DNA from 2 places in the Brevibacillus sp. HD3.3A genome. Region 2 is predicted to be linked to the other one. Evidence: predicted binding sites of a transcription regulator. Region 2 holds the regulator's gene; the other holds the start of a gene.
What was found. Region 2 encodes LexA, which represses DNA repair genes until DNA is damaged. Its sites were predicted from a motif close to CGAACATATGTTCG; they were not measured.

Region 1: a site for LexA is predicted at 1,864-1,877, ahead of HP435_RS08755 (YhjD family protein). Genes of this name have one in related genera too.

Annotation. Positions count from the first base shown of each region.
Region 1 is NZ_CP085874.1:1,789,063-1,796,592, forward strand. It holds gene HP435_RS08745 (N-acetylmuramoyl-L-alanine amidase) at 1-334, shown strand, start outside; gene HP435_RS08750 (DUF6414 family protein) at 678-1,649, opposite strand; gene HP435_RS08755 (YhjD family protein) at 1,903-2,277, shown strand; gene HP435_RS08760 (hypothetical protein) at 2,291-2,587, opposite strand; gene HP435_RS08765 (hypothetical protein) at 2,592-2,918, opposite strand; gene HP435_RS08770 (hypothetical protein) at 3,184-3,738, opposite strand; gene HP435_RS08775 (YolD-like family protein) at 3,844-3,993, shown strand; gene HP435_RS08780 (ParB N-terminal domain-containing protein) at 4,083-4,475, shown strand; gene HP435_RS08785 (hypothetical protein) at 5,376-5,804, opposite strand; gene HP435_RS08790 (replication-relaxation family protein) at 5,817-6,422, opposite strand; gene HP435_RS08795 (FtsK/SpoIIIE domain-containing protein) at 6,346-7,530, opposite strand, start outside.
Region 2 is NZ_CP085874.1:3,540,126-3,547,655, reverse strand. It holds gene HP435_RS16200 (MarR family winged helix-turn-helix transcriptional regulator) at 161-580, shown strand; gene HP435_RS16195 (nitroreductase family protein) at 606-1,247, shown strand; gene HP435_RS16190 (putative quinol monooxygenase) at 1,279-1,575, shown strand; gene HP435_RS16185 (hypothetical protein) at 2,370-2,747, shown strand; gene HP435_RS16180 (FusB/FusC family EF-G-binding protein) at 3,168-3,806, opposite strand; gene HP435_RS16175 (CD3324 family protein) at 3,977-4,291, opposite strand; gene HP435_RS16170 (DUF4269 domain-containing protein) at 4,576-5,145, opposite strand; gene HP435_RS16165 (DUF456 domain-containing protein) at 5,272-5,757, shown strand; gene lexA (transcriptional repressor LexA) at 5,804-6,427, opposite strand; gene HP435_RS16155 (cell division suppressor protein YneA) at 6,740-7,075, shown strand; gene HP435_RS16150 (DUF896 domain-containing protein) at 7,168-7,365, shown strand; gene crcB (fluoride efflux transporter CrcB) at 7,462-7,530, shown strand, end outside.

The DNA of each region.
Region 1 (7,530 bases), 1.8 Mb from region 2:
TGATGTGGCACAAGCTTCGAAGCCTAATCCACAGCCCGCGCAAAAAACTGTGGACAAGGTGACCGTGGAGATCAACGGCAAGCGCCTGGCGGCAGCTGGCTACCTCAAAGACGGCGTATCCATGCTGCCGATCAGAGCTGTAGCCGAAGCAGTTAGCGGCAAGGTCGAGTGGTGCGCCGCGACAAAGCAAGTGACGGTCAACGGCCATGATATGACCGAGACATTTGAAAACGGAGTGTCCTTTGCTCCGGCTCGTGAATTGGCTGTGGCTCTCAACTTGCAGGTTGAGTGGGATGGAACTACACGAACTGTGGGAATGAAACGAGAGCAGTAGTCAAATTACTAAAGCCAGGGGTTATAACCTCTGGCTTTAGTAATAGCATATAAAATGCGCAACGGTACTGAAGCGTGGCAAGATATAGAAAAAATATTAAAATTGATCTTTTAAAAAACACGTTGAAGTGAGCACTCTTTCTTGTGAAAGAACCAAATTCGTGCATATAATAAGCCAAGAGGTGGTGAAAAAATGTTCTCGAAAAAAATTCGGGAATTCATTTCGAAGGGAATTGATCATGCATCTCGTGAATCTAAAGAGTTTGAGCAGCAACACAAGAAAATGCAAGCGGAAATCGAATCCTTTAATCGAGATATGAAAAAGTGGTCGGAATCAACTAGACTTATTCGAAAAAAATAGCAATAGGAGAAACAATATAGTCTCCTTCATTTAACAAATCCATAGAAGACAACATAGTTTCGACACTTGAAGACAACCCTTGCAAAGCGGAAATTAGTGACGAATCATTGCTAGGTGAATTTTGAGCTAACAGACTATCATATTCTCTTGTTATTTTCCCGATCAATGTAACTTGTAGGTGACTGTTGACCCCATATTTAAAACTCATTTCTTTGGCAGACTCTCGCAAAAATTCGGACTTGAGAGGTGCAACGTACTTCCCTATCTTAATATAAGAATTAGTGGGGAGAACCGATTCCATAAACTCAAAGAGTGTCTCAAAAAGCTCATGGAAATGACTGCTGGCCTTTTTTTGACTTTCATAAAGATCCTTTATTTGCTTCCTTTTCGAATTTTTTTGTGCATTATTCAAGTTTTCTCTTTCAAGCTCATGAAGGGCTGCAGCCATCTCTTGTTCCACAGTGTTCCGCATAAACTTTTCAAAGGTGCTTTTATTTAGTACGCTTTTAAAATAGCCTAAATCAACAACGCTAAATGATCCAGTTAGTTTTATGTATTCGCCAATTTCGGCATTGTTGTCAATGGTTATTTGAACTAGGGCTTCTTTTTCAAGAAGATATTTTTCGAATTCCGTTAAAGCATTATCATGCAACTGCTTAGAAATTATTTCTTTCCCTGCTTCCAGCTGAGCAAGAGAAATACTAGAAGAGTTCCCTTTTTTATTTATGTACTTGTATTGTCCTTTTGCTGAAGGACTTTTAAATACTACAATGTCGATTTCACCAAGTGACACTTCTCCTAACATCTCATTTGTTGAATCAGCGGTAACGGTTTGAGCTGAAGTACTGGTTTGAGATTCTTGAAATTCGGTGTTGGTAAGTGCTGGCAATCCACTGTTTATTTGTGCCATAAAGGAATGGAGAAACGAAGTATCCAAATATATTACATCTTTCATCGATTTCACTCCTAATCGCGTTTATTTAGGACCCCTTAAATCATTCGCTATTAATTCCCTCTTTTTCCTCCTCTTCACCAATTTATATTACACGATTTCGCTATAAAGAAAATATGAGATTGTTTCCCTGGTGGATACCTAAAATAGGCAAGGTATTGCTCCGCTAAAAGTGGAGCTTATTATTTGCATGTTCGCTAGTTGTTCGCATATAATACAAACAAACGTTTGTTTGTATTATGGTGGTGTGTTAGAAATGATGAACCATTCTGGCGATTGGCGGAACGCGCTGCATGAAATGATTTTGTATGGCATGTTGTTCAAGGCGGTAGCCCGGGATGCAGACAGTCTTGATCTGATCGAACTCAAGTTATCATACCGTCCAATTCTTGATGCTGTGTCACAATGGGCAGAGCGGAAACACCACGAATACCGCCGACAGTTCACCAGATCGGGAGGAAAGCTTCACTCGCAAAAATTAGTCGACGGATTTAGATACGATGTTCTAGTGACTCATCGCGGCTATCAATACAAAGACTATTACAACATTGAAATTTTGAAAGCAGAGTGCCAAGTTCGTCTGGAAAGATTTCTACAGTCAATTACAACAAAGAACCCGCCAAGTGGTTAGCGGGTTTCTCGTTTTAATCCGGAAGTTCAACGGTGGTTTCATCAAGAACTTTCTCTAAACGAGCTTTCAGTTGTAAACGTTCTTCCAGTGAGTTTTGTAACATATCAGCAATTGAGCTTGGTATATCCCTATCTGACTCTATGACTTTCTGGAGCCAAGAGATTTCTTTTTCAAGGTTTACAAGCCTCGCAAACACACTCCTGACAGTTACTTTTCCACCGCTTACCTGCATGGCCTTTTCATTTTCCCAGGACACCAGTTTGGCTGTTTTTTTGTACTCCTCCCAAAACGGGCTTGTTTCTTGTTTCATACTTTTACTCCATGTCTTCCTGATCACGAAGACTTATATATGAGTCCAAAAGCCGCATCACTTCTAAAATCGGCGCCTTAACAAAAAGAGAACGTGGACTATCAGAAGGACATAAGCTTTTTAAGTCTTCCTTATGTGTTTCAGTAAAAGTTAGTGACGCCACACTAGGTTTATACAACATACGCAGCCTTTCGTAATCATCTATGATCTCCAGCAGCTGATAGGCCGCAAAATCAACAATCTCACATCCACTTTCATACCGTTCATAAGTATAAACGGCCATTGTCTCCAACATTTCCCTCTCTAGCATGATTGATGATCTTTTCGACATCGTTACCACCCTACCATTTCACTCTTATAGTGCCTACACAATACACAATCAGTTTTCTTTTCTTCGCCTACCTCTTGGACGTCGTGGTGTATCCATCCACGCTTGTATCTGGCCTCGGAGCCAAATCGAACCACAAGCAAGCACTTTTACTGGCTCCGGGAACTGTCCCCGATCAATGTAAGTCTTCACATATTGCTTAGACTTACCAATCATATCACTGACTTCTGAAAGACCCATGATGTCGTCCAAATCAATTTTCATCTCATCAACCCTTAATAACTGCGTTATATTTTCCTTGTAGGTAAGCTTTGAACTTATCTCTTGAAACGGACATGCGAACTTCTTGCTCATCCTTGTCAAGTTCGATATATCCGTGAAACTTGAGTTCCGCAGAATATGGGATCTCCTGCTGATGTTCTGCGTCAAGGAGGTCACGAATCTCAGAGAACGCTTCACCTGGTACAACGTTCAGTTCATCTCGCAGGCGTCTCCAATCGATGAATGCTGCAACCGGTATCCTTTTTATCACAGTGGTTGGCTTTACGATTGGGCGTCTATCCATGCATCGGTTTCCAGTATCTTCTGCTTCCATCAAAACGATTTCGCCAAGGCTCTTTTTTGTTCGGAAGCAACTGCATAACTTTCCGTTATCGTTAAAGATTGTCCGGGCAATCAGATAGATCAGATAAGTAGCACAGTCTGATGCACATACACCATCAAATATGCGGAAAACCATTCCAGACTGACGATCTGAAGAGTTGAAGTTTTGCATTTCTTCCAACGTGATATCTTTTTGGATATTCCATCGTGCTACCAGCATTTTGCTTTCCCCTTTCCTTGGTTTCTTTATATATTATACCATATAGTATTACAAAGTAAAACAATTATTTTTACTTTTCCTGACTTTCTTTGATGAAAAAATGTGATGTCTTTTCAGACACTGGCTGGCACAATGCGTAACATGTGGGGTGTGGTCAAATTCATCGATCAGAACGCGCGCCTGATCAAGCTGGCAAACGAGGAGGACTGGCAGTGGATACCGATGGACAGCATTACGGCTGTACGATCCTGTTAAAAAGAAATAATTCACAGTGCGTTCTTATTTGTTCCCATTAACAAAATGTTAATGTTCTAGTATTATTAAGTCATAACAAGAGGGGAGCGATGACGATGACAACATATTTCGATATTAAAAACTATGCAGGGATTAACCCGGTTGAAGAAACGAAAGTGCAAGAACTTGTTGCTTCGATGCTCGAAAATGGTTGGCAAGGCGCACCGATCCTCTATGTTGAGGACACAGGGCTTGTAACCGGCAGCCATCGTTTGGAAGCCCTGAAACGTCTGGAAAAAATGTACGACAACGCGGATGAGGAAACTCAATCTCGCATCGATGAGATTCTCAGCGCACAGATCGCGTTGGACGTGACCGAAATCATTAACTCCTTTTGTGAAGAAAACGCATGCTCTTACGACGAAATTGACTTTTCTTCGCTCCGCTCGATCTTCGAAGGAACGGAGGTTGAACAGTATGCAGCAGAACTCGCAGAATGGTGATATCTGGATAGGAACAGGGATCTGGGCTGGATGGCGACTTACGACAGATCACGTTGGCAGCTCCTATGGTCAACCTGTGCTCATTGCACCAGACGGCAGAACGTTCGGTCCTGGTGATATATCTGGAAACTTCGCTTCAGCCGATCTTGCGCGTGCTCTGGGGGTCTCGCGCGCAGCTATAAAAGGTCGGATTGATCGCGGTACATTACCAGCTTATGACGGTCACGATGACAACGGGCGCGGCTACTGGCACTACGATACTATCCGCCACTTGCTTACAGTGAAGCCATGATCAGGCATTGCGTGATTTGTGATGCCGCATTTGTTGCATCTCCTAGCGACAAAAAGGTTACCTGCTCACCGCGATGCCGCAGCGAGAGAGCGCGGAGAGTTAACACCGGACGCGCACGAAGGTGGAGCGCCGAGAAAAAAGCCAAGCTTGCCTCTCGCGGCCAAAGCGCTAATCTGAAAAAAGGTACTGTTGCCGCAAAGATGAGTCCGCTTTCTGGTCCTTTTGAAACAAACCAAAATGCCTTGGTATGGGTGATCCGGTCGCCAGAAGGTGAAACATATACGTTCCGCAATCTTAACCTGTGGTTACGTGAACACTCTGAAATGTTACCTGGCACGGTCGAACAGGCACGGGCAGGTCTGATGCAGATAAAACGATCTCAACAAGGCAAAACAAAACGGTCAGTAAACAGTTGGAAAGGCTGGACGCTCGTAGGTTGGCACAGTCCGCAGGATTAGACTGAGACATACTGCATACTGGAAGTAACTGACCCGCCTCCGCAAAAGAGAGGCGGGCTGTTTAATGTGACACTTACCTGGCGCCTCTTCGTAGGCAATCAGAGCATATCTGCGGGCGTGACTGAGGTTTACCGCCCTTTACGCAGCTCGTCATATGCTCTTGCCAACTTGCTCCAGCACCTTGAGAAACAGAGGAGATAACTGGATGAGGATATACCCAAGCCCGGCGTTTTGCAAGGTGGTCCAAGCTCGTTCCGACTGACCAAACATGAAGAAGTAGCAACCACCGATCAGCACGATCGATGCAATCGGAAGTGATAGAGCTACGAATATCTGTGTTACTGGATCAAGAGCATGAGCGAGTAGTTGTAGTGTCGTTCCGGCGATAGCGGTGGATGCGACGGTTTTAATACTTTCCGCGGCGTGCGCCTGAGCCGCAGTGGAGAAGGCCAGTGGGATGAGTACGCCTGACTTTACAAGCGTGTCTCTTACCTTTTTGACGTCTGCCTGCTTGCTTTTCGGCTGTTTCCACGTCCCGTCCATGAAGTCTCGAAACTTTATCACTTCTGTCTTCGCCATGTTGATCACTCCTTACTTGATGTCTTGGATGCAGTAAATCCTCGCAGGCATTCCCGTGCACATCTCCTCGAAACGCCTTACTCGGCTTTTGCTGACTGTAACGACATGTAGAGTCGGAAAGTAACCAAACTCCCTTTGAAAAACCCCTCTATCGAACATTTCCCGATATCGCTTGATTTTTGCGCAGTTCTCAGCCATGGATTGCGTGTTATCCACCTCAAGGAACTGATGGGCTCTGTTTTTGATAAAGTGGACGTCTGTGACGAGAGTAGTCATACCATCTGTCACTTTGACCTCGTGCTTCCAGTTGATGGGGCAACGCATGTAAAAGAAGAAATCGTTTCTCATAAGCGCGTGCCTGACCTGCAACGTTCGCTTGACGACTTTCTGCGAGCCGATCATCTGCCGACCGACCTTGCTGAGGTAGTAAACGGCCCCGTAGCCTTCTTCACGAAAGCTGCACAGGTACTCTTCCATCTGTTTGAGAACCTTCTGCGCGTTACGATCCCCACCCAGGCGGTGGAGCCGTTGAATATGGACCCTACTCAAAAAACCGAATCTGTCCAGACTCTGGAGGATTTGCTCCTGTCGTTCCACTCTGCTGATTGTTGCCTGCATCGTTCTGCTCCTTTCTCGGTTTGATAACGATGTGCGGCTGCACGACATGTCGGATGGTCTGCGTGTCAATCAACGGTGTCTGCACGATCTGCCGTTTGTCGGCCGTCTGGTATATGGCGCGACCGCGTATCTCCGGCAGCGTTTCAGCTCCAGTTTCATCGAGCACGACTCTGGAAGCGGTGGCCGTCTGCACCCGAAAGCACAGCTTGGCGTCGCTGTTTTGTTTACACTGACGCGGAATGACGTCACCCGTCGGGTACTGTGTGGCGAGTATCTGTCGGTAACCAAGCCCGGCACCAAGCCGCGCAATCTGGCTCATATAGGTTTGGCAGCGTTCTTTAAGCTGGCGTTCTTCCTTCGTTACTGCCTCGTCTGGGTTCAGCTCTCCGACCTCGTCAACAATAACAAAGTGCCGGATCGGGTCTTTTGCCTCCTGGACGTTCTTGACTCCGCGCTGTTTAAAAGCCTGCTGCTTTGCCCGCATTTCCTCGACAACATTCAGTAGCGCCTCCTCTGCCTCTTCCGGTTCCTCTGCATAGTGGGCGACCTGTTTAATATGCCGATAGCCCGCAAACTCCACGCCGCCTTTCAGATCGATCAGGGTAAAGCGCACGTGTTCCGGCTGCTGTGACAAAAGAGTGGCAATCAGCATGTTGAGGTAATTCGACTTGCCGTACCGGGTAGCGCCGCCGACAACCATATGCGGTATCTGTTCAAAGTCGTGCTGGATGATGGCATTCCCTTCTCTGATCTGGCCGACCGGGACGCTCCATCCATCAGAAAGAGGAGTAGCTTCATAGCTGACCAGAGTAGGCATCGGAGTGTTGTAGACCTTTAATTTGAGCAGGCCGTCAAAGGACATCTCGACCTCTTTCTTTGCAGCTTTTTTCTTCGTGAGCAAATCTTTGATCTGTGGAAAAAGGGGCTGCATGCGATTCAACGTCTTTAGGTCGGCGAGCGATATCTGCAGCGTTGTACTGCGGTTGTTCAAGCCGTCTTGAATGTGAGGCAGCTTCGCGTGGTAGTCCTCAAAGCTCCGGCCAAGCGGTATGCGATAGCGGTACTCGGTACCCCAGCCATGGTTCACTTTTTTCACGAGCTGCGCAGT
Region 2 (7,530 bases):
CAGGCTAAAAGTTGCAATGGCGAGTGCATGATGGTATATTAATTGAGGTATCAATGATTGATGGGTCAAGTAATTGTCAGCCACTAACTGCATGCTGCTGAATTTGCTCATCCACACGCATGATCCGTATCGATTTACCAGCCCCCGGGAGGCATTTTTCATGACATACAAGGAGTTTGAAGAAGAACAAATTCTCAGCTTGCTCATTGGTTTAACCAATAAAATCAGCCCGAAATTCGAGCGCTGTACCGGAATCAGTTCGACTCGTCTCGCGATCTTGCAAATGTTGTGCGAGCGAAGCGAAATCAATCAGTCCCAACTGCAAAAGCACATCGACATCGATGGTGCGGCCATTACACGGCACTTGAAGCAACTGGAAGCGGATGGCATGGTGATTCGCTACAAAAATCCAAATGATAACCGCGAAACGTTCGTGCGCTTGTCCGACGAAGGGATCGAGCGGATTGAAGGGTACAAAAGCGAGAAACGGATTTTTATCCAGCAGATTTTGGCGGGATTCAGCGAGGAAGAGACGCGGGTCCTGGCTGATTTTCTCAAACGGATGCAAAACAACATTTGATCGATCAGAAAAGGAGTCTGTTACTATGGTGCGCACATTGCAAAAGACAAACGATTTTCGGGAAATTACATTTGGCCGTCGCTCTGTCAAACTGTATGACCCGGAAGTCAAAATCAGCAGGGAAGAGATGACCGAGATTTTAGCCGGAGCGACGCGTGCCCCATCTTCGGTCAATATGCAGCCATGGCGTTTCGTCGTGATCGAAAGCAAGGAAGGGAAAGAAAAGCTGGCCGAGCTGGCTCGTTTCAACAAGACGCAAGTGCTCACTTCGTCTGCGGTCATTGCCGTATTCGTTGACATGAACAATGCCGCATACATGGATGAGATTTTCGGAAAAGCGGTCGAGCTTGGTTACATGCCGCAAGAAGTGAAAGATATGCAGCTGCAAGCGGTGAAACCGTACTACGCGAATCTGTCGGTTGCTGATCTGCGGGACGTCAATTTTATTGATGCGGGACTCGTATCGATGCAACTGATGCTCGTTGCCCGTGCTTTTGGCTATGACACCAATCCGATTGGCGGCTATGAAAAAGAGCAAATCGCCGAGGCATTTGATCTGGACAAGGAACGCTATTTGCCGATCATGTTAATCAGCATCGGCAAAGCGGCGAAGGAAGGGCACTCGTCTTATCGATTGCCGGTGGAGACAGTGACCACCTGGAAATAATCCAACTACGTTTTCGAAAGGGAGAAAAAACATGCTGATCATTCATGCGCATCTGCAAGTAATTCCTGCACAGGAAGAAGCATTTTTGCAAGCGGTCAAAGGGCTGGTTGCTGCCAGCCAGGCGGAAGCAGGCAATCTCGGATACGTTCTGATGAAAAGCACAGAGCAAGAGCATTGCTATACGATGGTCGAGAAGTGGGCGGATGCTGCGGCAGTAGCGGCGCACAATGCAAGCGCTCATTTTCAGGCGTTCATCAAGCAAGCACCAGCTTTTGTTTCGGCACCGATGGAAGTGGAAGTATTCGCAGGCGAGCCAGTGAAGCTGTAAATCAGTCTGGAAAAGAAAAACAGCAAGGGTGATCCTGGGAGCTGACTCCAGGTGATCAGCTTTGCTGTTTTTTTGCATGACGGGAAGACATTGCGGTGGAAAGCATAGACCCGAAAAAAAAGACCCCACTTCTGGGGTGTAAATCCAATGACCCGTTGATGGAGGGGAGTTAGGAAACGCTTATTTCGAAGCAATCTGAGACAGTCCCACCTTTTCCGTCATGAGCGGTGACTTTCACGATAGCGTAATCTGAATGACCCGAAATGGTATGGAATACAATTTTTCCATAGTTAGGGCTAGTAACGACATCGTTGAAAGTGTAAACAAAGCCCGATCCCCGTTCAAATTGAATGGTAAAAGTCAGGCTATCTTCATCGGGATCAGCAAAATAATCGGTAAGGGAAACAGCCTCATGGGTTCCGGTAGGAGGGATAGCGAGATCAGGTATTCCCGAGCCTACAACAACCGGGGCTTGATTGCTATTCTCGACTTCTTCCCTGCTGTTTTGGAGGGATTTCGTTCGAGCCTACACCGTGCAGGCGACTTTCATCGCACACGGCGTTCCATCAACGGATAAGAATGGAGGAAAAGGAACAACGGGCACTATCATCGTACACCGCCTATGTCAAAATTTACACCTTTTCTTTCCATTTCACCCCAAAAAGCAAGCAATCACCAAAAGTTTGGGGAAAAGTATCCATTAAGACACAGGAGTCGTAATACATATAGACCCAGGCAATCTCGGTTCACAAGATGGAGAACAGGTCCGGAAAGATTTGAAATGGGGGGGTCTGATGAAAAAGCGGTTAGTAGTAAGCGGATTGATCCTTGTCTTTGCTTGCGCTTTCGTATTCGACAACAAACTTTACTATCCGCCACTCCCAATAGAAAGTATGAGCAAAAAAGCGGTGATAGAAAAGCTGAATGACTCTGACAAACCAATCGTTACATTATCGAACGAAAACGGTCAACAATGGTATATCATACGCGAACGAGATGCATCCGCAGCTGATGAGTTGATTAAGAAAATGGTCAGTCAAAAAGGATGGACGTTCCGACAAAAAGAAGGTAGTGGCCTCTTCTTTGAAAAACAAGGAGAAAATTTGATTGTAACTACCCAAAAGTGGACGGGTGACTATGTGTTAGTGAAAATTCCGGCCCCTTTTTCATGACTAAACGCGGTTCGCTTTCCGGTTATTTATGAGGCTGTCTGCTTATGAGTGATGAAGAGATAAAAAAATTAACCCCTACCTAACTTTCGATAGGAGACGGCAGAGAGGCAGGCAAAGTATAGTAAAAGTACCCGAAAGGAACATCCTCGCTTTAGTTGATGGACGCCATCTTCGATGAAAATCGCCCTCCTCGTGGCGTATCCTGTGTGGAAGGAACCATCTCTCCGTGCACCTTCCACACAGGAAGCGGGCTTATAATGGATTCCATTTGAGAGAATCAGATACAACCTCTCGCCCGCTTGCCATCAACAACCCCTTGAGCTGCACGAGGGGTTCATTTTTTTGCCAAAACAGCTCCTTGTTCATGAATGAGAACAAGGAGCTGTCATCGTTTTTGCCCAGAAAGTTGCTGTTGGTCCCTCATTTGATCATGAGAGCTAAAAACTCGTGCAGTTTATCCAAAGAGCGGATGTTTTGATTGCAGGTTGTGCTGTCTTGGCATAAATAGTTTCCTTTTTTCAAATACGTGCCGTCACTTGAACCGCGTGCTTCCAGGACGAACATGCCGATGTCGGAAACTTTGTTGCAGATGGCACAGATGCCTTTCTTCGCCATTGGCGTAAAAGTGCCGTGGATACCGATCAGCTTGTCGGGGTAGTTGGCGATGATAAATTTTTTATCAGAACCGTTGTCGAACCAACTGATGTACGACAACTCGGCATACGGAAGCTCGGCGGCTACTGGTGGCTTGAGCTTCTTGATCTTCGGGTACATTTTTTTGATCGCTTGCTCGGTAACGGTGGGAAACGGAACAACATAAGGCGACAAAGACAGCAGAAACTGTTTGGATTCGTTCTTTTCTTTCAGCGAACGGATTGGCGCAAGTAGTTGTCTTTGTTCGTCAGAAAGATCAGCGAACAGCTGAAAAACCGCTTCCTGCGCAATGTCTTTTCGTGCCCGGATGACGTTCAAATCCGTGCTGCCCGTATACGCATTCAACAAGTTTTGCACCTGCCATTTGATAAAGTTGTAGTGGTGGGGAAAAATAAACGGTTGCATGTGATCGTGTACCTCCTGTATGTGTCCGCTGCGCTGGTGGAAGAACGCAGCAGTTTTGTCTCTTTTACTTTAAAAGCAAACGGCTGCGCTTGATAGGGAAAGAACGATTCTAAACAAAACTCGGCATAGAAGAAGCACTGATCGTCTTGGGGACAGATCAGTGCCTGAGTCTATTTGACATATACGATTTTTTTGATCGTTTCGATCGAGAGAAAGTACTGTTCGGCCAGCTGTGGAATGGACACGCCTTCGCGAAAAGCGTTGCGGATCAGGTTGTTCCTTTCATCCAGCTGTTTTCTTCCGCCAGAGCGGGTTCCCCATTTATAATGTGTGGTTTTTAACTTCGGGATATAGATGGTTTCCCCTTGCACATACTTCTGGATTTCTGCAATCAGGCTTTCTGGCAGCATATTGGCTGCATTCGCATATTTCATTTTCGCTCGCTCCTTATTTTGGCATTCAAATAAGGGGCAAAGCCGGAAAATAAAAAATGAGATACATAACGGTAGGCGATGTATTGTCTAAACGACTGTCCACCTCATGCAAAGTATCGCCTTTTTATTTCCAGGCTTTGCATGAGACGCTGCAGTATCTGGCAAACTGAATCCATTCACCAACCATACACCCCCTCGATCACGATTCATACCTTCCTGTGCAGTACGCAAACTCTGCGCAGTTCCTTCCATTATAGATCATCTTGCAGCGATTTTCATGCGCAGATGTTTGCGAGCGCTTTGCCAAGTTACTCAAAAAACACGATCTTTGCGGCTTATCGGCCGACGATCAGGTCAAGCAACTGATCATCTGTCCATGGCTCCAGCGCAAGCAACGCTTGGTACGGGTCAGCTCCCGGGATGTGAAAGTAGGAGGCAAAAGCTGGCTCTGTCTTCAAGCCGTTTTGTTTGAGCTGGCGGATGTGCTGCCGCGCTTTCGGTCCTGCCAGTTGCAGCAAGCGATGTTCGATGATCATGTGCCGATACGCGTTTTGTTGTTCGACGGGGCGCGGTTGGGCAAAAAGCTCGAACCAGAAGCCGTGGGCAAAAAAGGAGACAAGACATGTGGGCACAGCTTGTACCGGCATGCGGGCTTCCTGGTATCCTTCGCAGTCTGCGTAAAAGCTGCGGGCGATCTCGGCGAACAGCTCAAGATCGTAGCATTCGCAGACGATGTCCAAATCACTGTCGCCAAGATCGATGTCGAGCGGAATCGTTCCGGCGAGCACCGGATCAAAAGCTTGCAGGCGTTGCAAGACCGCGCTTTGTTCGATGGCTCGTGCGGCTGTTTGCTGTTTTGCTGTACCGTTTTGCAAATAGGTGAGATCACGCCAGTTTCTCGTCATAGAAAACTCCTGTTTCCTTCGGTATTTGCAGATGTTTGTCGCAACAAGTATGATAGATTCGCGAAAACAAGTGTGCAACAAAAATCGCTTTTGCTCGTATTACCTATGTGAGGGGAGTGCATGCAGATGGATATTTTACTCTGGATCGTTGTTTTGGTGCTATTCGCGCTCAGTATTGCAGGTATATTTTTGCCTGTGTTACCCGATACGATTTTGCTGTGGGCAGGCTTTTTGCTCTACCACTTTTTCATAGCAGATCCGGGAGCGGGGTTGCCAGCGTCCTTCTGGTGGGGAATGGTGGTATTCAGTATATTGCTGTACGGCGCTGACTTGTTGACCAACATGTATTTCGTGAAAAAATACGGCGGCTCCAAATGGTCATCGGTGGCGGCGGCCGCAGGGATTTTTCTCGGGATTTTCGTGTTTCCGCCATTCGGGATGATCGTTTTGCCGTTTGTCTTCGTCGTGCTGGTAGAGCTGTTGGTGCAGAACCAGCCTTTCGAGCGGGCGGTCAAAGCGGGCTTTGGCTCCCTGATCGGCTTTTTGGGAAGCGCAGTAGTCAAAGTAGTGTTGCAGGTGACCATGATTATCTGGTTTTTCCTCGCCAGATAGAGAGAAAAAAGGACAGCGATGGCTGTCCTTTTTGTATGTCGCGAAATTAGTGAATGAGGCGGTAGACGCCGATGACTTTGCCGAGAATGGAAACGGCGTCCAAAATGATCGGTTCCATCGTGGCGTTCTCAGGCTGGAGACGGAAGTGGTTTTTTTCTTTGAAAAAGCGCTTGACGGTTGCTTCGTCTTCTTCGGTCATGGCGACAACGATATCTCCGTTGTTTGCTACATGCTGCTGGCGCACGATGACGTAGTCTCCGTCGAGGATTCCGGCGTCGATCATACTGTTTCCGGACACGCGCAGCATGTACACCTTGTCTGAAGTCACGATATTTTCTGGAAGCGGGAAGTATTCCTCTACGTCCTCAATCGCCGTGATCGGTTGTCCGGCGGTTACTTTCCCAATGACAGGAACGCGGACAACGGAGTCTTCGAAGTTGTCCTGGAAGCGATCTTCTTCAGACAACAGCTCGATCGCGCGCGGTTTGGTCGGGTCGCGGCGAATCAGGCCTTTCTTTTCCAGGCGGGCCAAGTGGCCGTGTACGGTAGAGCTGGAAGCCAGTCCGACAGCTTCGCCGATTTCGCGCACAGATGGAGGATAACCTTTGTCGCGAACTTCCTTCCGAATGAATTCGATGATGGCTTGTTGTCTGCTAGATAATTTTGACATAAAAAGACACCCCTGATTTCTCGAACATATTTTCCTATATTATACCATGGGAGCTTGCGTTCGACAAACATAAGTTCGATAAAAAGGCGAACAGGAATTTTTGCCCGAAAGAACGTTTCTTGTCGAATGGTTGGTGCGAGCCAGAAGCATGGCTGTTCGCGGATTGTCCCATACCAAAAGGGGAATTGGCCATCTTGCCGTCACCTGCGTGAATTTTGCAAAGGGGCAGGTTTTCGTATTGACATGAACATATGTTCTCATTTATGATTGGGGTACGAACTTATAGAACGTATGTTTGTAGGAGGTTATCCCATGAATGTCATGTCTATTCCTAACCGTTTTGAAAAAGAATCGTCCCGTCGCGTCCGTTTTGGTATTACCAGAGGCCAAGCCCTGTTGTTCCTGATTACGTTTTCTCTCTTTTTTTACTTGTTGACCGAACTGGTGTTTGCTTCTTCGCACGCTGAGCCGCTAAAAGGAACAGAAGTGACGGTTCGCGACGGTGACAGCTTGTGGACCATTGCAGTCCGCCATCAAACGGAGACGGTCGATGTACGCGATCTGATCCAGGATATTAAAGAGGCGAACGATCTGCAGAGCAATCTGATTTATCCGGGACAGACCTTGCTCATTCCCGATCCGAAATGATAGAAAGCACTTGCCGGTTCGTCTCCATCTTGCGAGTTCGCCCTGATGTGATATAATTAAACGGCATTACTACTGGGTGGGAGGAACCGTACGTGGTATCTGACGCGGAAATCAAACGAATCAACGAACTGGTCAAAAAATCGCGCGAGGTTGGTTTGACCGATGAGGAAAAGCAAGAGCAGCAAGCTCTGCGACAAAAGTACATTGATGCGGTCAAGGCATCGCTGAAAGCGAATCTCGATTCCATCCGTTATGTGGAAGATCTTGAAGAGAATCGTCCCAAACATTAAGCTCACTTGTATTGATAAGGCAGACATCCTTGCTTGACGCTCGGGTGTCTTTTTGTTCCTTATGACTATCAGGTATTCGACAGAGGAGGAAAACAGATGGCGTGGGTGGCTGTAGCGGTAGGCGGTGCTGTCGGTTCATTGTTTCGCTATTGGTTGTCTTTGGCG